One region of the Micromonospora sp. WMMD1155 genome, then DNA from elsewhere that is predicted to be linked to it. Evidence: riboswitches for the same ligand, from Rfam matches in the RefSeq annotation. Region 1 holds a riboswitch; the other holds the start of a gene.

Region 1 (10,606 bases):
GGCTACTACGGCCCGCCGGCCAACTTCAACGGCACCGTCTTCGGCACTCTCGCCCTGGCCGGCGCGAAGACCCAGGCCGGCGCCGCCCGCGTACCGCAGGCACTGCTCAACCTCTCGATCACCCGCATCCGCAACAATCAGCACAACGACGGCGGCTGGACCTTCAGCCAGGCCGAGGGCAACCCCACCCAACTCGCCACCGCCAGCGACATCGACATGACCGGCGCGGCGATGGCCGCGCTCTGCGCCGCCGGAGTCCCCAACACCGACACCGACGTCGTGCAGGCCAAGAACTTCCTCAAGAGCAAGCTCGTCAACGCCTCAGGCGCGTTCAGCTCGATGTTCGGCGTCAACACCGACTCCAACGCCTGGGCCGTCTCCGGGCTCAACGCCTGCGGCATCCCGAACCAGGGCACCGACTTCACCACCACCGCCGGTAAGACCCCGATCGACTTCCTCCGGGCGCAGCAGTTGACCGGCGGCGGATTCAAGTACCTGCCCACCAACACCACCCCGTCGGCGTACGCCTCCATCGACGCGGTGCGCGCCCTCGCCGGTGCCGGCTACACCGCCGCTCCCCCGGTCCCGGTCACCGCCGGGGCGCCCACCTGGGTCGCGGCGAGCGGGTTCACGGCGGGCGCCGCCACCCGGCTCGCTGTGATCATCGACAACGGCAGCGGCAGCATCAAACCGTGCGCGGTCACGCTGACCCCGACCGCCGCCACCACCACCCTCGGCGCCGTGCTGGACGCCGCCGTCGGCGCGGCCACCCCGAGCGGCTGCGTCACCTCCCTTCTTCCCACCAGTGGCACCGGCACCGTGACCACGATCAACGGCCTGGCCAACAGCGGCTCGTCCACCTGGAAGGTGTCCCGCGACGGCAGCACCCTGGCCACCGCGACCCGCGGCACGACAGTGACCGTCGGCGACACGATCTACCTCCGCTACGGCGTCTGATCGCCGTCAGTGGGATGGTCAGCGGCGTCACGGCATGACCACTTCGTTGATCAATTAGCCGATCGGGTCGACCATCAGGCGACGTGACATCGCGGGCCGCAGGCCGAGGTCCTGGTCATCAGCCACGACCAGAGCCTGCGGCGCCGCTGGGCCGACCGGATCGTCGGCCTCACCGGTACAGCGCGCACACACCCCTGTTGCTTCCCGCTCCGGCACCCCGGAGCGGGACGACACAGCGAGCAGATTCTCCAAGCGGGCAACACGACGTTGAACGTCTCGCAACTGCTGGCGAAGCTGGTGCGCCTGACTCTCGCTGGCACCGAGCTGCCGACGGGCGGTCTCAAGTCGTTGGAAGTCAGCCACGGCCAACACCGCCATCTGCTGGCCGTCCACTGTCAGGACACGGTGCTCGATCTTCCGGCGCATCGGGCCTCCCCGAGGTGGGCGGTAGAAGCTGCTGTTGTCCGCTGGGTTCCGCCGACGGGCGGAACCCAGCGGACCGTCATGCAGGCGGGGACTGGGCGGTCTCGGCCAAGAGCAACGACAGCTCCCGGACCAGATCGTCCATCGACTGGCCGCTCTGCGCCTTCACCAAACCCAGAGCGAGATCGGCCAACAGGTAGAAACCGAGGGTACGGGCCTGCTCGGAACTGAACGCCGACATCAACGCCTCCGCACCGGGGAGGTCACCGCGATGCTTGGCGGCGATGACCCCGGCGGCGCGTTGGACGATCTCGGCCGCCTCGGGGGTGTACCCGCTCACGCCGGGATCAGATCTTCGGGGTGGCGGCGCGGGCGGCGTCGAAACGGGAGATGACGTCGGTCCAGTTGACCAGGTTCCACAGCCGGTCCACGTAGTCCGGGCGCACGTTGCGGTACTGCAGGTAGTAGGCGTGCTCCCAGGCGTCGAACACCAGGATCGGGGTGGACCCCTGCCCGACGTTGCCGTGGTGGTCGTAGACCTGCTCCACGATCAGCCGCTGGCTCAGCGGCTCCCACGCCAGCACGCCCCAGCCGGAACCCTGCACACCCTTGGTCGCCGCGGACAGTTGACCGGCGAACCCGTCGAAGGAGCCGAAGTGCTCGTCGATCGCCGCCGCCAGCTCACCGTCGGGGCGGTCACCGCCGTCCGGGGACAGGTTGTTCCAGAAGATCGAGTGCAGGACGTGCCCGGACAGGTTGAACGCGTACGTCTTCTCCAGGCCGACCAGGGTTGCGTAGTCGCCCTTGTCGCGGGCCTCGGCGAGCCGGTCGAGCCCGTCGTTGGCGCCCTTGACGTATGCGGCGTGGTGCTTGTCGTGGTGCAGCTCCAGGATCTCGCCGGACATGGCGGGCTCGAGTGCGCCGTAGTCGTAGGGCAGGTCGGGCAGGTTGTACACGGCCATGGAGTACGTCCTCTCAATGCTGCCTCATTATGGCTGTTGCCACTATCTTGCAACAAGAGCCGAGAGTGGGGACGCGACTGCCCGGATCGGAAGGTCTGCGTCGTTAGCACCCGTCGGATCAGGGCCTTGACGGCGAGCCCCACCCGTGGGAACACTGTCCGTCACAACTTCATACCTGTGTGCTGACGGGGGAAGTCCGGTCGAAGTCCGGCGCTGGCCCGCAACGGTAGGCGGCGACAAACGTAGTGACGCCGCGAGCCCGATTACCCGCCAGTCCGCGTGACCAGCCTCCCCACCCGTCGTGGCCCACGGGTCGGAGCCGCCCGAACCGGAGTCGGGTCGTCTCGGACCATCGGAGCCCGGAAAGGCGTCGCTTCATGGTCAACCGCCCCCTCCGGCACCGCGCCCGCAGTCGTAGCCGCTGCGCTGGCCGTGCTCACGCTGTCACTGACAGCCGTACCGGCCGCCGCCACGGCGTCGCCGCCCACCCTCAACAAGGTCGATGCCGCCGCCGAATGGCACTGCTGCTCGCGGCGGCCGTCGTCAGCGTCGGCCTGGTCGCCGTCGACCCGGTGCCACGTGCCGCGCACGCGGCGGCGTGCGCCCCGGGTGCGGGCGTCACGGTGGTGGTCGACCTCACTGCGTTCGGCCTCGGTGTCCAGACCGGTTGCCGGCTCGGTGATCCGCCGACCGGCCTGGCCGCGTTGCAGGGAGCCGGCTTCGCCGTGACGGGTACCCAACGGTGGGGTCTTGCCTTCGTCTGCCGGATCAACGGCTATCCCACAGCCGCCGCCGAGCCGTGCGTCAACACGCCGCCCGCCACCGCGTACTGGTCGTACTGGCACGCCGTACCCGGCGGTACCTGGTCCTACAGCACCCTCGGCGCGAGCAGCTACAACCCCGCCCAGGGCACCGTCGAAGGATGGCGCTTCGGCTCCGGGCAGGCTCCGTCCATCTCCCCGCCGTAGTCGGCCTTGGCCGGGAGTCCGGGCACGACCGGACTCCCGGCCCGTCCAACTCTGGGCGACAGGGAGAATCCGCCTGCGACAGCGGCACCGGGGATCAGCTTCCGGCCGTACGATGGTCGGCAGTGCTGGTTCGCCGCACCGCCTCGGTGTGGCGTCGTAAGAGGGAACCCGGTGGGAAACCGGGACTGCCCCGCAGCGGTGAGTGGGAACGACCGCCGTCACACGCACTGGACGCGTGAGCGTCTGGGAAGCGACGGCCAGTAGGAGATCGGGTCGCCCCGGTCACGCCCACGAGTCCGAAGACCTGCCCGCACCGCGTACGCGTCCGCGTGCGCCGCCGTCGGCCTCTCGGGAGGGTCAGGGCGAGGCCCGGCCGTCGTCCGCGCCCTGCCGTGTCCCTCCAGTGTGGTCGGTGGTCGACCTCGAGGGAAGGACACCTGTTCCGTGACCACACCGTTCGGGCTGAGCACCGTGCTCGGCTATCCCCGCATCGGTCCGCACCGCGAACTCAAGCACGCCGTCGAGTCCTACTGGGCGGGCCGGATCGACGCGACCACCCTTCAAGAGACTGCCGCCAGCCTCCGCGCCGATGTGTGGCGCACGCTGCGCGACGCCGGCCTGGACGCGATCCCGTCGAACACGTTCTCGTTCTATGACCAGGTGCTCGACACCACCGTTCTGGTCGACGCGGTCCCGGACCGGTTCCGCCGCCTCGGTCTCGGCGACCTGGACACCTACTTCGCCATGGCGCGTGGCACGGAGCGGGAGCCGGCGCTGGAGCTGACGAAGTGGTTCGACACCAACTACCACTACCTGGTGCCGGAGGTCGGCCCAGGCACAGCGTTCACCGCTCGGACGGACAAGGCGGTGCGGGAGTACGGCGAGGCGAAGGCGCTCGGCGTCACCACCAGGCCGGTGCTGGTCGGACCGGCGACCTACCTCCTGCTGTCCAAGGCCACCGACGACGCGCCGGAAGGGTTCCGGCCCTTCGACCGGCTCGACGACCTGATCGCTGTCTACGAGGACATCCTCGGCGTCTTGGCCGGTGCCGGGGTCGAATGGGTGCAGCTCGACGAGCCCGCGTACGCCGCCGACCGCACCCCGCAGGAGATCGCCGCGCTGCGCGCCGCGTACCGCCGGCTCGGCGTTGTGAAGCACCGGCCGCGGTTGTTCGTCGCGTCGTACTTCGGTGACCTCGGCGACGCGTTGCCGGCACTGCTGGGCACCCCGGTCGAGGCGGTCGGCATCGATCTGGTCGCCGGGCCGGGCAACCTGAACCGCCTCGCCGCCGCCGGCCCGCTACGCGGGAAGACGATCGTCGCCGGGCTGGTGGACGGGCGCAACATCTGGCGTACCGACCTTCGCACCGCCACCGCGACCGGTGCCGTACTGACCGCCCTGGCCGACCATGTCGCGGTGTCGACGTCCTGTTCGTTGCTGCACGTGCCGGTGGACCTCGCCGCCGAACCTGACCTGGACCCGGACCTGCGTGTCCGGCTCGCGTTCGCCAGGCAGAAGGTCGACGAGGTCGTCGCTCTCGGACGCGCCCTGCGCGACGGTGTCGGCGCCCTTCCCCCTGCCCTGCCCGTGACCCCGGCGGCCTGGCGCAACGACGCAGTCCGAGCCCGACTGGACGCGCTGCGTCCCGAGCACCTACGGCGCGGGCCGTACGCGCAGCGGGCCGCCACCCAGCAGGCCCGGCTGAACCTCCCACCCCTGCCCACCACCACCATCGGATCCTTCCCGCAGACCACGGAGCTGCGGCAGGCCCGCGCGGCGCACCGGGCCGGTCGGCTCGACGACAGCGGCTACGCCGAGCGGATGCGCGCCGAGGTCGCCCACGTCATCGCCGTGCAGGAACGACTCGGGCTGGACGTGCTGGTGCACGGCGAGCCGGAACGCAACGACATGGTGCAGTACTTCGGTGAGCAGCTCGACGGGTTCGCCGCCACGGTCAACGGGTGGGTGCAGTCGTACGGCTCCCGGTGCGTACGCCCTCCGATCATCTACGGCGACGTCACCCGGACCGGGCCGATGACCGTCGTTTGGTCCACCTACGCGCAGTCGCTGACGAACCGACCGGTCAAGGGCATGCTCACCGGACCCGTGACGATCCTGGCCTGGTCGTTCGTCCGCACCGACCAACCCCTCGCCGACACCGCCAACCAGGTCGCTCTCGCGCTGCGCGACGAGGCCCGCGACCTGGAAGCCGCTGGCATCCGCATCATCCAGGTCGACGAACCCGCCCTGCGGGAGACACTGCCGCTGCGTCGGGCCGAGCAGCGCGCGTACCTGGACTGGGCGGTCGGGGCGTTCCGGCTCGCCACCAGCGGAGTCGCCGACGCCACCCAGATCCACACCCACCTGTGCTACTCCGAGTTCGGCGAGGTCCTGCCCGCGATCGACGCTCTCGACGCGGACGTCACCAGCATCGAGGCGTCCCGGTCGAAGATGGAGATCCTCGACGATCTGCGCACGACCGGCTATGAACGGGGTGTCGGCCCCGGGGTGTACGACATCCACTCACCCCGCGTACCAGAGCAGGCGGAGGTCACCGACGCGCTACGCCGCGCCGTCGCGGCGGTGCCCGCTGACCGACTCTGGGTCAACCCCGACTGCGGCCTGAAGACCCGCGGCTACCCGGAGGTCGAGCAGGCCCTGACCCGTCTGGTCAGCGGCGCCGGCGAGGTCCGCAGCACGCTCACCTGAGCGCACGGTGGGGCGGCGTGCCGTCGCCCCACCGTGCGTTGCGGCAACGCGCATCCGATGCCCGCGTCGGCCGCTCGGCAGCGTCAACCTGCGCTAACGGGTATCTGCAGAGCGCGGGAATCCGGGCGGCCGTCGAGGATGGCGGCGAGGATCTCCGCGCCGTCGACGACCCTCGGGCCTGGGCGGTTGAAGTAGGCGGGTCCGTCGACCACCCACACCTGGCCCCGACGAACCGCAGGCAGGTCCGCCCAGCCGGGTTGCCCGGCTGCCACGGACAGCTCGTCGACGGTCCGTTCGGGGGTGAACCCACACGGCCCGAACACCACCACGTCCGGGGCCAGGTCGGCGACCACCGACCACGGGTGTGGGGTGCTGTGCGCCCCCGGACCGAGCAGCAGCGACCGCCCGCCCGCGGCGGCGATCTGCTCGGGCACCCAGTGCCCGCCCGGCATCAACGGGTCGAGCCACTCGACGAACAGCACCGTCGGCGCGCCGGTCCCCGGGCCGGGCAGCGCGGCGAGACGACGTTCGGCGTCCGCCCGGATCTCCGCCGCCCTGCCCGCGGTGTCGGTCAGGGCGGCCACGGCGTCGACGGTGTCCAGTATCCCGCCGATCGTCCTCGCCTCCAGCGACACCACCCTGGTATCCAGGTCGATCAGCCGAACCGCGTCGTTGACCCGCGCGTAGGAGACCGCACACACATCGCACAGGTCCTGGGTCAGGATCAGATCCGGCTTCAGGTCCTCGAGCATCGTGACGTCGAGCTGGTACAACGACGATCCTCGGTGCGCGTCGCCAGCGATCGCCGCCGAGATCTCCCGGCTCGTCAGCGCCTCGGGCAGAGACGTCGCCGTCACCATCGGAACGCCGGCCAGGTCACCCGGCGGCCAGTCACACTCGTGCGTGCGCCCGACCAGATGCCCGGTCAGGCCGAGCATGGCTACGATGTCGGTGGCCGCCGGCAGCAGTGAGACGATCCGCACGTCCGCCTGCCTACCAGGCATGACCAAGCCGCGTCCACTCCGCCAGCGCAAGTTGCCCCCTGCACGTGTCCAACGCCCTGCGGCAGATCCCGTGATCGCGTCACGGCCAGCGGACGCCGGTCAACGTGCGGGCACCTGGTCGTCGGGTCGATCGAACTCCGGTTGAACCTTCCCCGCTCAGGCCGGTGCCGGGCCTTCTCAAGTCGACGGGCCGCCAGGTACAGGATCGACTTTTCTTGATCGAGGGTTGGTCGACACTTCTTGTGGCTACGGGAACTCGCGTCTGTCGTCGCCCGACTGATACTCGACGGACGCGGTGTCAGACCGGAACGGGGTGTGTGATGGCGGCTGAGCGGTGGTGGGCTCCGACGGGTGTCGCGACGGCGGCGATGGCCACGTCGATGACGGCGCTGTACGCGACATCGGCGCTGGCCCCGTTCCTGGTTGCCGACCTGGGTCTGTCCCGCACGGCGGTGGGCGCCTTGGTGACGGTGTCGTTCGCGGTCGCGGCGGGGGTGTCGCTCATCGCCGGGCACCTGATCGACCTGGGCGGAGCGCGGCGAGGACTCCTGGCGTTGTGTGTGGCCGTGCTGGTGGCCCTGCTCGGCGCGTCCGTGGCACCCGGCTACGGCTGGCTTCTGGTGGCGGTGGCAGTGGCGGGCTTGGGGCAGGCACTGGCCAACCCTGCGACGAATGTGCTGGTCGCCGGGGCGGTTCCGCCGCAGCGTCGGGGTAGCGCCATCGGGGTGAAGCAGGCGGGGGTACAGCTGGCGGCGTTCGCCTGCGGACTTGTCCTGCCGGCGGTGGCAACTCTGGCCGACTGGCGGGTGGCGTTGCGGGTGTCGGCGTTGGTGCCGTTGGCGACGGTGATCGCGGTGTGGTGGTGGGTTCCGGCCGCCGCGCGCCGGGCGACGGCGGGCTCGTGGTGGCGGCTGTCGGCACCGACCGGTTGGTTGACCTGGCTGGTCGCGTTCTCTCTGCTGCTGGGCACCGGGCTGGCGGCGGTGAACACCTACCTTCCGCTCTACGCGACGCAGCGGCTGGGCCTGGGCACGGGTGTGGGTGGGGCTCTGCTCGCCGCGTTCGGGGTGACGGGTCTGCTGGCCCGGGTCTGGTGGGGCCGGTGGGCTGACCGGAGCGCGGAGGTGGCCGTTGCCCTGGTGTGGCTGGCTGCCGCGGCAGTCGTCGGGGTCCTGCTGGTGCTTTCGGCTGATCATCTTTGGGCGGGCCTGGTCTGGGTCGGCGCGGTGGTGGTGGGCGGATCGGCGACGGCGGCGAACGCGCTGTCGATGCTGATGGTGCTACGCCACGGAAAGGCTCTGGGGCAGGCGTCAGGGCTGGTGTCGGTGGGTTTCTTCGGCGGCTTCGTCGTCGGACCAACCACCGTCGGCTGGTGTGCTGACGCCGGCGGGTGGGGGGCGGCGTGGCTGGTGGTCGCGGCGGTGTTCGTCGGCACGGCGATGCTCGCGATGCGGGTGCGGTCGGCCAGCGCCCAGCCGAAGGTCGCGGCGTGAACGACGGCGACCTGCGCGGAGCGTTGGAGGCGCTGCTGCGGCGGGTGACGGTCGTCGCCGCGCAGGTGGGCGATCGATTCCCGCTGTACGCGGATCCGGTCTCCGGTGACTGGGTGTCGACGCGTCGCGGCTCGTGGACAGGTGGTTTCTGGGTCGGGTGGTGGTGGCTCAGGGCCGCCGTTTCCGGGCTGCCCGCGGACCAGAACGTCGCTCAGCAATGGACGCTCCGACTGGCACCTCGGGCGGCCGACGACACGGTGACCAGGGGGATGACCTTCTGGTACGGCGCGGGTCAGGGCCACCGGCTGTGCGGGGACGTGCTCGCCGGGCGGGTCGCCCGCGACGGGGCGGCCGCGCTGGCCGACAGCTTCGACCCTCGGCTGGGGTTGATGCCGGTGGGTGGTGCGTTCGGCGCGGATCCGACCCCACGGGCGGGCGTGGACGCGTTGGCGGGGACCGTGGCGCTGCTCGCGATGGCCGCTGACGCGGGCGCACGGGACCTGGACGGCCTGGCCCGCACCCATGCCGAACGGCATGTCGAGCTGCTGGTGGGCGTTGACGGCGGCATTCGCCCGGAGGCAGTCCTTCGTCCCGATGGCACAGCGGCCGGCGGGGGTGACCTTTCGGCTGGTTGGGCGCGGGGGCAGGCGTGGGGTGTGTTGGGCTTGGCGGTGGCCGCGCGGCGGTGGGGCGGCGGATTCACCGATGCGGGTTGCCGGGCGGCGAGCTGGTGGCTTGCGCGGTTCGGGCAGCAGGTGCCGGTTGCGGTGCTCGGTCGACCTGGATCGCCGGTGGACACCTCGGCGGCGGTGATCGCTGCGGCCGGTTTGCTCACCCTGTCCGAGGTGACCGCCGACGATGCCTGGGGCGCGGCGGCCCGTGCGATCGTGAGCGACGTGGTGGGTCATCACCTCGATGGTGAGGGAGTGCTGCGCGACGGGTGCTACGACCTTGCTGGCGGTGTCGCGGTCCGGCACGAGCTGGTCTGGGGCAGCTACTTCCTGGCTGCCGTCCTTGCCGTGCTGACCGGCGGGGTGCGGGAGCATCCCTGGTAGAGGTCAGTGCCCTCGACGCAGCAGGCGGCGGGCCACGGTGGTGATGTGCAGCTCGTCGGGGCCGTCGAGGATTCGGGCCGCGCGAGCGGTGCGGGCCAGCATCGGCAGCGGGGTGTCGTCGGTGAGCCCTTCGGCGCCGTGCACCTGGATGGCCCGGTCGACGATGGCGCACAGGGCGCGGGCGGTGACCACCTTGGCGGTGCCGACGGCGATGCGGGTGTCGCCACCGTTGGTGAGCGCGTCGACGGCGGCGTGGGTGAGGGCACGGGCGGCGGCGAGGTCGGCGTGGCTGTCGAAGACGATGCGGTGCAGGAGTTGCTGCTCGGCAAGGGGGCCACCGTGGGCGTGGCGGGTGGTCATCCGGGTCAGCATGAGGTCGTGGGCGCGTTGGGCCTGGCCGAGCCAGCGTAGGCAACGCAAGGTCCGGCCGAGTGCGAGTCGCTCCCCGATGATGCGTAGCCCGTGGCCGGGCTCGCCGAGGAGATGGTCGGCGGGCACACGAACGTCGTCGAGAGAGATCTCGTACTGGCCGCCGGCGCCGAGGACGGGCAGTTCCCGCACGATGCGGTAGCCGGCAGCGTCGGTGGGCACCACCAGCAGGGAGAAGGCTTCCCTGTTGTCGGCCTGTAGTGCGGTGCGGCAGACGACGGTGGTGAAGGCGGCGGTGGCGGCGCGGGAGGTGAACCATTTGCGGCCGGTGATCCGCCAGGTGTCGCCGTCTCGGGTGGCGGTGGTGCCCAGGGCGGACGGGTCCGAGCCGGCGACGCCGGGTTCAGTCATGGCGAAACTCGGTCCACCCGCGCCGCTGATCATCGGCAGCAGGTGGCGGTGCCGGACCGTCGCGGTGGCGTGCCGGTCGAGCATCAGCGCGTCGAGCAGCAGGTCCGAGCCGAGCGCGGTGGGCCCGAAGTCGGATCGTCCCTCCACCTCGGCCAGCGGCGCGTAGGCGGCGAGGTCGAGACCGTATCCGCCGAGGTGCGCCGGGAGCGGCAGGGCCCACAGTCCGGCCCCGCGCGCGTCAGCGTGCAGTGCCGT
Region 2 (10,606 bases), 2.8 Mb from region 1:
GCGAGGACCTGCTGCACCTGATCTGGGACGCCGGTTTCCAGCCGGTCGAGCGGGACACCCGCTACAACGTGGTCCGGGAGTACGACAAGGCCCCGTCGCTGGCGCAGCGGCGCGCCGAGCCGCAGCAGGTCTGGGCCTGAGTCACCACGTACCCTCGCAGTCGATGACCGAGCAGAGCAGGTCCGAGCAGCGCGGCGGTTCCGAGCAGCAGGGCGGGTTTCCCCGCCGGGACGCCGAGGGGCGGGTCGCCACCCTGGGTGACCTGCTCGGGGTGTGCCTGGCCGGGGTCGTCATCGGCGCGTTGGCGTTGGTGTTGTTCGACTGGGCGTTCGCCTCGATCGGCGCCGGCGACTTCGGGCACACCAACGGCTGGCTGGCGGTGATCCTGCCGGCGTGGCTGTTCTGGGACGACTTCCGGGCCTGGGATTTCGGTGCGGCGCGGGTGCTGGCGGCGGTGGTCGCCGCGGCCGTGGGCGTGTTCGTCGGTCTGCTGATCGCCGGGTTGGGCGCGGGGCTGCCGCCGCTGCTCTCCGGCGCGTTGGCGGCGGCGGCGTTCACCGTGGCGTACGCGGTGGTCTGGTTCCCGGGCGTCCGCTGGCTGGCCCGCCGGACCGGCTGACCGCTACCGCCCACCGGGCGGATCGACAGTTCCGCCGGCCTCGGCGGGCGACGGAGAGAACGGAGTGGTGCGGGTGAGCGCCGCGCTCAAGTACACGCTGGGCCGGATCGGGCTGTTCGTCGCCGTGCTGGCGGGTCTCTGGCTGATCGACATGAACGTGTTCCTGAAGCTGATGTTGGCGTTGGTCTTCTCCGCCGCGCTCTCCTTCTTCCTGCTGCGCGGGTGGCGGGACGAGATGGCCGGGGAGATGGCCGACGCGACCGAGCGCCGCCGCGCGGAGAAGGAACGCCTCCGTTCCGCCCTGGCCGGCGAAGACGAGAACCCCGCCGACCCGCCCGCCGACTCCCCGCGTTGATCATGAGGTTAGCGGCAACGACACGCCGAGTGGCGGCCGCTAACCTCATGATCGACCCTGATGGGGCGGGCGGCGCGAGGGGTGGGGGTGGGTTTACCAGTTGGTGGAGCCTTTGACCTTGGGCCAGGGCTTGGACACCGGCTTGATCAGGTACGCGATGCCGCCGCTGCCGCCGGAGGTGCCGCCGCTGGCGTTGGTGCGCTTGGTCCGCAGCCAGATCTGTTCGAACTGCGCGCGCTTGTAGACGTTGCGCACCACGTCGTTGCTGGACGAGGCGGGGTCGTTGACGATCACGTCGCCGTCGGCGGTGAAGCCGACCACCACGAAAAGGTGTCCGGAGGTGCCGTAGTTCGCCCCGTCCAGCTCGCTGGCGAGGAAGGACTGGCTGGTCACGACGGGGATGCCGGCGGCGATGAACCGCTCCAGCTCGTCCAGCGAGTGCAGTCGGGTGACCCGCCCCTCCAGCCCGGGGAAGCCGGCCGCGTACGCGGTGTTGAACGGCCAGTTGCCCGCCCCGTCGTACGCGTAGTCGTAGGTCATCCGGGCCGCGTGGTTGACGGTCGGGTCGGGGTAGGTCGGGTCCACCCAGGAGGTGTCGGCCGCCGACGGCCTACGACCCCAGTACTCGACCACCATCTCCGTGGAGGTCGGTGAGCACCACGCCTCGCCGCCGCCGTCGTACTCGGGGTAGTGCCCGGCGTGCACGTTCTGCGAGTAGCGCGGCACCGGCAGTTCGACGCCCCAGGCGATGTGCCCGGCGCTCGGCGTGACGGTGAACCGGTCCGGCACCGTGGAGCTCATCGCGCCGAGCATCCGGACCACCGGCGCGGCGATCTGCCCGGGTGCCCGGTAGAGGGTCAGCCGCAGCTGGTACGAGCGCAGCAGCACCCCGGCGGCGGCGTCGTCGATGCTGAAGGTGTCGGTCCAGATCGTCGACCAGGGATCGCCCTGCCGCTCGACGCTGGTCCGCTTGATGTCGGTGTCGCCGGACGCCCAGCGACCCATGACGTACCACGGGGTGTGGTCACCGCTGGTGTAGCTGCCCTGCATCTCCACCTGGATCCAGGTGCCGGCGGGGGTCTCCGCGTTCCACGAGGCGATCAGCTCGGTGGCGTCGAACCCGACCCGGGTCACCGGTGAGGTCCAGGTGCCGTACTCCCAGGTGCGGGCGACGCCGGTGTGCGGGTCGGCGTACTCGGTGGTGCCGGCCGGGCGGGCCAGGGTGAGGCCCGACCGGGGGCCGGGCGCCACGCGGGTGCCGGACCGGTCGCCCCGGTGCCAGTCGGCGGGCCCGGACCAGTCCTGGAAGGTGATCTGCTCGTCGTGGCTGACGGCGGGTGGGCGGGCCGCTGTCGCGGGCGCGGCGGTGGCGAGCAGGGTGAACGCGGTGACGCCGGCGAGGGCGGCCGCGTGCAGGCGGGATCTGGCCATTGGTGCTCCGCGGTGTCGAGAGGGGCATCGTCGCTGGTCAGTTTTCCGCCTGGAGAGAAGTTTCGCCAGATGTTGGTGGGTGGAAAATCATTGCCGCCGAGATGATCGGCTCGGGATGGACAAGCCAGCGATCGATATTGATATGACCATGTGACAGGTGGTGAAGTGTCCTTCACCGAGCGGGATCTCCCGCCCATCGAGGAGGTAGTCCATGGCCCTCCGCACGTCCAACCCCCTCCGCCGCGTCCTGGTGCTCGCCGTCGTCGCCGGGCTGGGAATCGTCACCGTCGCCACCGGCCCCGTCGCCGCCCAGCCGGCGCCGGACCGGACCGCCGAGTCGGCCGCCGCCGGCTACCGGGTGCTCGGGCCCCGGACCCTCGCCGACCGCAACGCGGTGGCCCGCACCGGAGCCGCCATCGACTACTCCGAGCACGGTGTGCTGCACATCTCGGCGACCGCCGCCGAGGCCGCCGCGATCGGCAAGCTCGGCTTCCGGCTGGAACCCCTGGCCCCGCCGCCCAACGCCGAGCGCGGCGCCGGTGAGATCGGCACGCTGGCCTTCCCGCCCGCCGACTCCAACTACCACGACTACGCCGAACTGACCGCCGTCGTGAACCAGGTCGTCGCCGACCATCCGGCGATCGCCCGCAAGATCAGCATCGGATCGTCGTACGAGGGCCGCGACCTGATGGCGGTGAAGATCTCCGACAACGTCGGCACCGACGAGAGTGAACCGGAGATCCTGTTCAACGCCCAACAGCACGCCCGTGAGCACCTGACCGTCGAGATGGCGATCTACCTGCTCAACCTCTTCACCGACAGCTACGGCGGCGACTCCCGGATCACCAACATCGTCAACAGTCGGGAGATCTGGATCGTGCCGACGGTCAACCCGGACGGCAGCGAGTACGACATCGCCACCGGGTCGTACCGGTCCTGGCGCAAGAACCGGCAGCCCAACAGCGGTTCGTCCAACGTGGGCACCGACCTGAACCGCAACTGGTCCTACAACTGGGGTTGCTGCGGCGGCTCGTCCGGCAGCACCTCGTCGGAGACCTACCGGGGGCCGTCGGCGTTCTCCGCGCCCGAGACGCAGGCGCTACGCAACTTCGTCAACGGCCGGGTGGTCGGCGGCGTGCAGCAGATCAAGGCGAACATCGACTTCCACACGTACTCGCAGCTGGTGCTCTGGCCGTACGGCTACACCACGGCGAACACCGCGGCGGGCATGAGCGCGGACCAGTACAACACCTTCGCCACCATCGGGCAGCAGATGGCGGCCACCAACAACTACACACCGCAGCAGTCCAGCGACCTCTACATCACCGACGGGGACAGCATCGACTGGATGTGGGCCACCCACAACATCTGGGCGTACACCTTCGAGATGTATCCCGGCTCGTCCGGCGGCGGCGGCTTCTACCCGCCCGACGAGGTGATCCCCGCGCAGACCTCGCGCAACCGGGAGGCGGTGCTGATGCTCAGCGAGTACGCCGACTGCCCGTACCGGGCGATCGGCAAGCAGGCGCAGTACTGCGGCGGTGGTGGTGGCACCACGGTCTGGTCGGACACCTTCGAGACGGCCACCGGCTGGACCGTCAACCCGTCCGGCACCGACACCGCCACGGTCGGCGCGTTCGAACGGGGTACCGCCCAGGCGACCACCTCCTCCGGCGCCAAGCAGCTCACCCCGTACGCCGGTTCCAACGACCTGGTCACCGGTCGGCTCGCCGGATCGGCAGCCGGTGACTACGACGTCGACGGCGGTGTGACGAGTGCCCGGTCCCCGGCGGTGACCCTGCCGTCGTCCGGCACGCTGACGCTCTCGCTGGCCTGGTACCTGGCGCACGGCTCGAACGCCTCGTCGGCGGACTACCTGCGGGTGAGCGTGGTGCACAACGGCGGTACCACCGCGCTGCTCACCCAGGCCGGCGCGGCCACCAACCGTAACGGGAGCTGGGCGGTCGCCAGCCTCAACCTCAGCCCGTACGCCGGCCAGTCGGTACGCATCCTGGTGGAGGCGGCGGACGCCTCCGGCGCCAGTCTGGTAGAGGCGGCTGTGGACAACGTCACCATCACGTCCTCCTGATCGGGTGGGGCCCCGCTCCGCCCGGCGGGGCCCCACCACCCGCCTCCGAGGTGCCGTATCCGGGACATATCCCGCACTGCGCGACGGCCCGGTTGATCGTCCAGTGCCGATCGATCCTTGGTCGATCCGGCACGTCGTGGCGGTGCGCTACCGTCTTAGCGACCAGTCCGCAGCGAAGCCGGTGCTAACCCGGCGCTGTCCCGCAACTGTGATGCCTCACCCCCGGTGGGGACGAGCCAGGTCGCCTACGGATCGGTCGCGATACGCGCTCTCGAGGAAGGGCGCCTCGTGGGCGGGCGTACGAAAGTCCCTGTCGGCGAAGCACCACACTCCTCGACCGACAGGAGGCCCCCATGAACAGACGTACCCCTCGGCTCTTCGCCGCGACCCTCGCGGTCGCCGCGCTGGCCCTCGGCGCCTGCGCCGAGAAGGCCGACGACAAGCCGAGCGCCGGCACCGCGGCCGCCGCCTACCCGGTCACGGTCGGCGCGCTCACCCTCGACAAGCGTCCCGAGAAGATCGTCTCGCTGTCGCCCACCGCCACCGAGATGCTCTTCGCCATCGGTGCCGGTCAGCAGGTGACCGCCGTCGACGACCAGTCCAACTACCCGGCCGACGCGCCCAAGACCGACCTCTCCGGCTTCCAGCCCAACGCCGAGGCCATCGCCGGCAAGAGCCCCGACCTGGTGGTCCTCGCCAACGACACCAACAAGATCGTCGACCAGCTCACCAAGCTGAAGATCCCGGTCTACCTCACCCCGGCGGCGACCACGCTCGACGACTCGTACCGGCAGATCACCGAGCTGGGCACGCTCACCGGGCACGCCGACCAGGCCGACGACGTCGCCACCCGGATGAAGGACGACATCGCCAAGCTGGTCAAGGACCTGCCGCAGCGCACCACGAAGCTCACCTACTTCCACGAGCTGGGCCCGGAGCTGTACAGCGCCACCAGCAAGACCTTCATCGGCTCGCTCTACAGCCAGGTCGGGCTGACCAACATCGCCGACCCGGCCGACGCGGACGGCAAGAACGGCGGCTACCCGCAGCTGTCCCAGGAGTTCGTCGTCAAGGCCGACCCGGACTTCGTCTTCCTGGCCGACTCCAAGTGCTGCCAGCAGAACGCCGACTCGGTCAAGGCGCGCAGCGGCTGGGCCGGGCTCACCGCGGTCAAGAACAACCAGGTGATCGCGCTGGACGACGACATCGCCTCCCGCTGGGGCCCGCGCGTCGTCGACCTCCTCCGGGTCATCATCGACGCGGTCGCCAAGGTGCCCGCGTGACCCCGACCCGTCGGTGACCGGGCCGCTGTCGGCGGCCCGGTCGGCTGGGCCACCACCGGTGGCCCGGCCCGCCGGGCTGCGCAAGCGTTGGCTGGTCGCCGGAGTGTTCGCGGTGCTCGTCGCGCTCGTCGCCGGGGTGTCCCTCGGGCCGGTCAGCCTGCCCGCCGGCAGCGTCGCCGCCGAACTGCTCAACCTGATCCCGGGTGTCCACCTCGACAGCGGCCTGTCCGAGCGGGAGATCGCGATCGTCACCGAGTTGCGGCTGCCCCGGGTGGTGCTGGCCCTGCTCGTCGGCGGCCTGCTCGCCCTCGCCGGGGGCTGCTACCAGGGCGTCTTCCGCAACCCGCTCGCCGACCCGTACCTCCTGGGGGTGGCCGCCGGTGCCGGCCTCGCGGTCACCGCGGCGATCGCCCTCGGCGGCGCCGGCCGGGAGGGGGCGATCTCCGGGCTGCCGATGACCATCCCGTTGGCCGCGTTCGCCGGGTCGCTGCTCGCTGTGACGATGACCTACGTGCTCGGCGCGGCCGGCGGGCGCAGCCACTCACCGGCGATGCTGATCCTGGCCGGGGTGGCGGTCTCCGCGTTCCTCTCCGCCGGGCAGACCTACCTGCTGCAGAAGCACGCCGACAGCATCCAACCGGTCTACTCCTGGCTGCTGGGTCGGCTCGCCACCGCCGGTTGGCACGACGTGCTGCTGGTGCTCCCGTACGCCGTGCTGACCACTGTGGTGGTGCTGCTGCACCGCCGCGAGCTGGACGTCCTGGCCGTGGGCGACGACGAGGCGAAGAGTCTGGGCCTGCACCCGCAGCGCACCCGCTACCTGTTGATCGCGGCAGCTTCCCTGGGCACCGCGGCGGCGGTGTCCGCCACCGGCCTGATCGGCTTCGTCGGCATCATCGTGCCGCACACCGTCCGGCTGCTCGCCGGGTCGAGCTACCGGATGATCCTGCCGTTGTCCCTGCTGTTCGGCGGTGCGTTCCTGGCCCTGACCGACGTGGTGGCCCGCACCGCCGCCGCCCCGGCCGAGGTGCCGATCGGAGTGGTGACCGCCCTGCTGGGCGGCCCGTTCTTCGTGATCGTGCTGCGCACCGCCCGGCGGGTGCTCACGTGAGCCGCGAACCCGTCGCCGACCCGTCCGCCGCCGCCTCTTCCGGCGGCGTACCCGCCGTCGAGGTGCGCGGCCTGCACGTCGACCTCGGCGGCACGCCGATCCTGACCGGCGTCGACCTCACCGTCGCCCCCGGCGAGTGGGTCACCGTGATCGGCCCGAACGGCGCCGGCAAGTCGACCCTGTTGCGCGCCGTCGGCGGCCTGCTGGCCGCGCCCGAGGCCATCACCCTCTTCGGTACGCCGAGCACGGCGCTGCGCCGCCGGGACCGCGCCCGGGTGGTGGCCACCGTGGCACAGTCCCCGGTGGTGCCGGCCGGCATGTCGGTGCTGGACTACGTGCTGCTCGGTCGGACCCCGTACATCCCGACGCTGGGCCGGGAGTCGACCGCCGACCTCGACGCCGTGCACGAGGTGCTCGGGCGACTGGACCTCACCGGCTTCCACCGTCGCGAGCTGGCCACCCTCTCCGGAGGCGAACGGCAGCGGGTGTTCCTCGCCCGCGCGCTCGCCCAGGGGGCGACACTGCTGCTGCTCGACGAGCCGACCAGCGCCCTGGACATCGGTCACCAGCAGGAGGTGCTGGAACTCGTCGACCAGTTGCGCCGTGAGCACGGCCTGACCGTCCTCGCCACGATGCACGACCTCTCCCTGGCCGGCGAGTACGCCGACCGGATGGTGATGCTCGCCGGCGGTCGGGTGGTGGCCGCCGGGTCCCCGTCCGAGGTGTTGACCGAGCACCTACTCGCCACCCACTACCGGGCCAGCGTCCGGGTGGTCCCGGGCACCCACGGCCCCCTGGTGGTCCCCGTCCGCCCCACCCGCCCCGACCCCCTCGGGGCTCGTGGGTCAGGCCCCCAGGTCGATGACGGAGAAGAGGGCGCCCTGGGGGTCGCGTAGGGCGGCGAACCGGCCCGACGGGATGTCCCGGGGTGGGACCAGGATCGTTCCGCCCAGCTCGGCGGCGCGGGCCGCGGCGGCGTCCGCGTCGGTGACCGCGAAGTACACCGTCCAGTACGCGGGCAGGTCGGCCGGGAAGTCGTCGGCCAGCGGCGGCATCATCCCGGCGACGATCTGCGTCCCGAGCCGCCAACCGGTGTACGTCACGGGCCCCACCGCCTGGTCGTCCGGCTGCCAGCCGAACACCAGCTCGTAGAAGACCTTCGCACCCTCCGGGTCGGGGGTGACCAGTTCGTTCCAGCTCATCGCGCCCGGCACGTTGAACACTTCGGCACCGGTCATCGCCAGGGGTTGCCAGACGCTGAAGGTGGCGCCGGCCGGGTCGGCGAAGACGGCCATCCAGCCCCGGTCGAACACCTCGAACGGCGGTACGACGACCTGCCCACCGGCCCGTTCGACCCGGCCGGCGACCAGCTCCGCGTCGTCGGTGGCGACGTACGTCGACCAGATCGGCACCTGGTCCGGGATCGCCGGTGGCCCGGCCCCGGCGACCGGCTTCCCGTCCAGCAGGAAGACCGTGTAGCCACCCGCCTCGGGTTCCGGTGTCACCCGGCCGGTCCAACCGAACAGCTCCGGGTAGAAGCGCCGCGCGTCGCCCAGGTCCGGGGTGGCCAGGTCGGCCCAGCAGGGCGTACCCGGCGGGACGGTGCTCACGTCAGGACCCCTCTCACCCCGGGGCGACCACGGCGGCCCCCTGCGGGAATCCTGGCACCGTCCCGCCGCGGCTCGGGGCGGAAACGGACGAATCGTCAGCTGAACCGGCGACCCTCGTCCCGTCGGTACGCCCAGCCGGCGAGCGTGGCGAGCAGCACCACCCAGACACCGAGCATGATCAGCGCCAGCGGTTGGACGTGGTAGTCGCTGACCGCCGCCCACATCAGCTCGGCCGCACCCCGGGTGGGCAGGAACGGGGCGATCGTCTCGATGAACCCGGGCGCGTCGCCCGGCGCGGAGAGCAGCCCGCCGCCGAACGCGAGCGGCAGGAAGACGACCTGCGCGACGACGATCGCCGCCTTGCTCGGCAGCGAGTAGCCGATGGCCAGGCCCATCAGCGTGAACGGCACCGAGATGACGGCCACCGTGCCGATGGTCAGCAGGAACGCCGCCGGGGTGATCTCGGCCGCGGTCAGCGTCGCGCCGATCACGACGACCGGGATCAGCGAGAGGTACGTCAGTGCCAGGCCGGCCAGCACACGGCCCGCGAACCGGGGCGCCGGTCCGGCCGGCAGGGTCCGGGTGTACGGGTTCCACGGCTGGTCGCGGTCCTCGGCGACGCCGACGCCGTACTGGAAGATGTTGGCGCTCATCACCGAGAAGGTGACCATCGACGCGGTGGCGAGGGTGGCGCCGACCGAGTCGTCACCGGCGAACGGCACCACGAAGAAGATCATGGCGGCGGCCGGGAAGAAGGCGCTCCCGAAGACCGCCACCGGAATCCGGATGATCTCCAGGAGTTGGTATCGGGCGTGGACCAGGGCGAGCTGCACGGCGGCCTCCTCAGACGGTGGTGGGTCGGCCGCCGGTGGCGGCGGTGCTGGCGGGGTCGCCGGTGGCGGCGGTGCTGGCGGGGTCGCCGGTGGCGGCGGTGCTGGCTGGGCCGCCGGTGGCGGCGGTGCTGGCTGGGCCGCCGGTGGCGGCGCGGTCCTCTGCCGTGGCGGGTCGTCCCGCCGCGGTGGTCTGGCCCGGGGTGGACCCGTCCCCGCTGGTGATGGCGAGGAACGCCTCCTCCAGCGAGGTCGGTCGTACCTCCAGGTCGGTGAAGTCGGCTCCGGCCGTGACCAGCGCACGGACCAGTTCGTCGGCGTCGGTGGTGAGCAGGTGCACCCGGCCGTCGATCCGTTCGGTGCGGACGACCCCGGGCAGGTCGGGCAGGTGGTCGGCGACGAGGCTGACCCGGCGTACGCCGACGATGCCGCGCACCGCGGCCACCGTGTCGTCGGCGAGCACCCGGCCCTGCCCGATCACCACCACCCGGTGGGCCAGCGCCTCCACCTCCTCCAGATAGTGGCTGCTGAGCAGCACGGTGCCGCCGTCGGAGTGGAACGCGCGGATCGCCTCCCACAGGGTGTGCCGGGCGGCCACGTCCAGGCCGGTGGTCGGCTCGTCGAGGAGCACCAACCGGGGTCGGCCGACGAACGCCAACGCCACCGCCAGCCGACGGCGCTGCCCTCCGGAGAGCCCACCGGTCTGCCGTCGGGCGAGGTCGCCCAGGCCGAATCGGTCGAGCAGTTCGGCGCGGGGAACCGGGTCCGGGTAGTGCGCGGAGACGAAGTCGACGACCTCCCCGACCCGCAACGTGCCCGGCAGGCCGGTCTCCTGCGGGGTCACCCCGATCTGTCGTCGGCTCGCCGGGTCGCGGGGGTCGCGACCGTTCAGCTCGACCCGCCCCGAGCTGGGGCGGCGCAGACCGACGAGCAGGTTCATCAGGGTGCTCTTGCCGGCGCCGTTCGGCCCGAGGAGGCCGACCAGCTCACCGGCCCGGACTTCGAGGTCGACGCGGTCGAGGGCGAGGACGTCGCCGTACCGGCGGCTGGCCTGGTCGGCGCGGGCGAGAGTCATGACTGCTCCTTCGACGGAATGGGGTCGAGCAGGGCGCGGATGGCTTCGGTGTACTCCTCGAACGCCAGCCGGCCCCGCCGGCTGAGCCCGACCAGGGTCGCCGGGGTGCGTCCACGGTGGGTCTTGGTGATCTCCACGTAGCCGGCGTCCTCGAGTTTGCGCAGGTGCACGGAGAGGTTGCCGGCGGTCATCCCGAGCAGTTC

Evidence for each region. Region 1 has a riboswitch for cobalamin ahead of O7617_RS23805 (hypothetical protein). Riboswitches for the same ligand answer to the same signal wherever they lie in the genome.
Region 2: another riboswitch for cobalamin. It lies ahead of O7617_RS10485 (ABC transporter substrate-binding protein); the one in region 1 lies ahead of O7617_RS23805 (hypothetical protein).

The regions. Positions count from the first base shown of each region.
Region 1 is NZ_CP120742.1:5,176,833-5,187,438, reverse strand. It holds gene O7617_RS23825 (hypothetical protein) at 1-957, shown strand, start outside; gene O7617_RS23820 (hypothetical protein) at 1,012-1,383, opposite strand; gene O7617_RS23815 (superoxide dismutase) at 1,460-1,720, opposite strand; gene O7617_RS23810 (superoxide dismutase) at 1,728-2,342, opposite strand; cobalamin riboswitch at 2,484-2,632, shown strand; gene O7617_RS23805 (hypothetical protein) at 2,858-3,310, shown strand; cobalamin riboswitch at 3,420-3,637, shown strand; gene metE (5-methyltetrahydropteroyltriglutamate--homocysteine S-methyltransferase) at 3,755-6,019, shown strand; gene O7617_RS23795 (ABC transporter substrate-binding protein) at 6,103-7,002, opposite strand; gene O7617_RS23790 (MFS transporter) at 7,344-8,516, shown strand; gene O7617_RS23785 (hypothetical protein) at 8,513-9,571, shown strand; gene O7617_RS23780 (acyl-CoA dehydrogenase family protein) at 9,575-10,606, opposite strand, start outside.
Region 2 is NZ_CP120742.1:2,333,166-2,343,771, reverse strand. It holds gene mqnE (aminofutalosine synthase MqnE) at 1-140, shown strand, start outside; gene O7617_RS10505 (hypothetical protein) at 164-619, shown strand; gene O7617_RS10500 (DUF4229 domain-containing protein) at 693-974, shown strand; gene O7617_RS10495 (C39 family peptidase) at 1,068-2,405, opposite strand; gene O7617_RS10490 (M14 family metallopeptidase) at 2,617-4,494, shown strand; cobalamin riboswitch at 4,618-4,755, shown strand; gene O7617_RS10485 (ABC transporter substrate-binding protein) at 4,848-5,777, shown strand; gene O7617_RS10480 (iron ABC transporter permease) at 5,791-6,888, shown strand; gene O7617_RS10475 (ABC transporter ATP-binding protein) at 6,885-7,784, shown strand; gene O7617_RS10470 (VOC family protein) at 7,734-8,498, opposite strand; gene O7617_RS10465 (ABC transporter permease) at 8,594-9,331, opposite strand; gene O7617_RS10460 (ABC transporter ATP-binding protein) at 9,342-10,403, opposite strand; gene O7617_RS10455 (transcriptional regulator) at 10,400-10,606, opposite strand, start outside.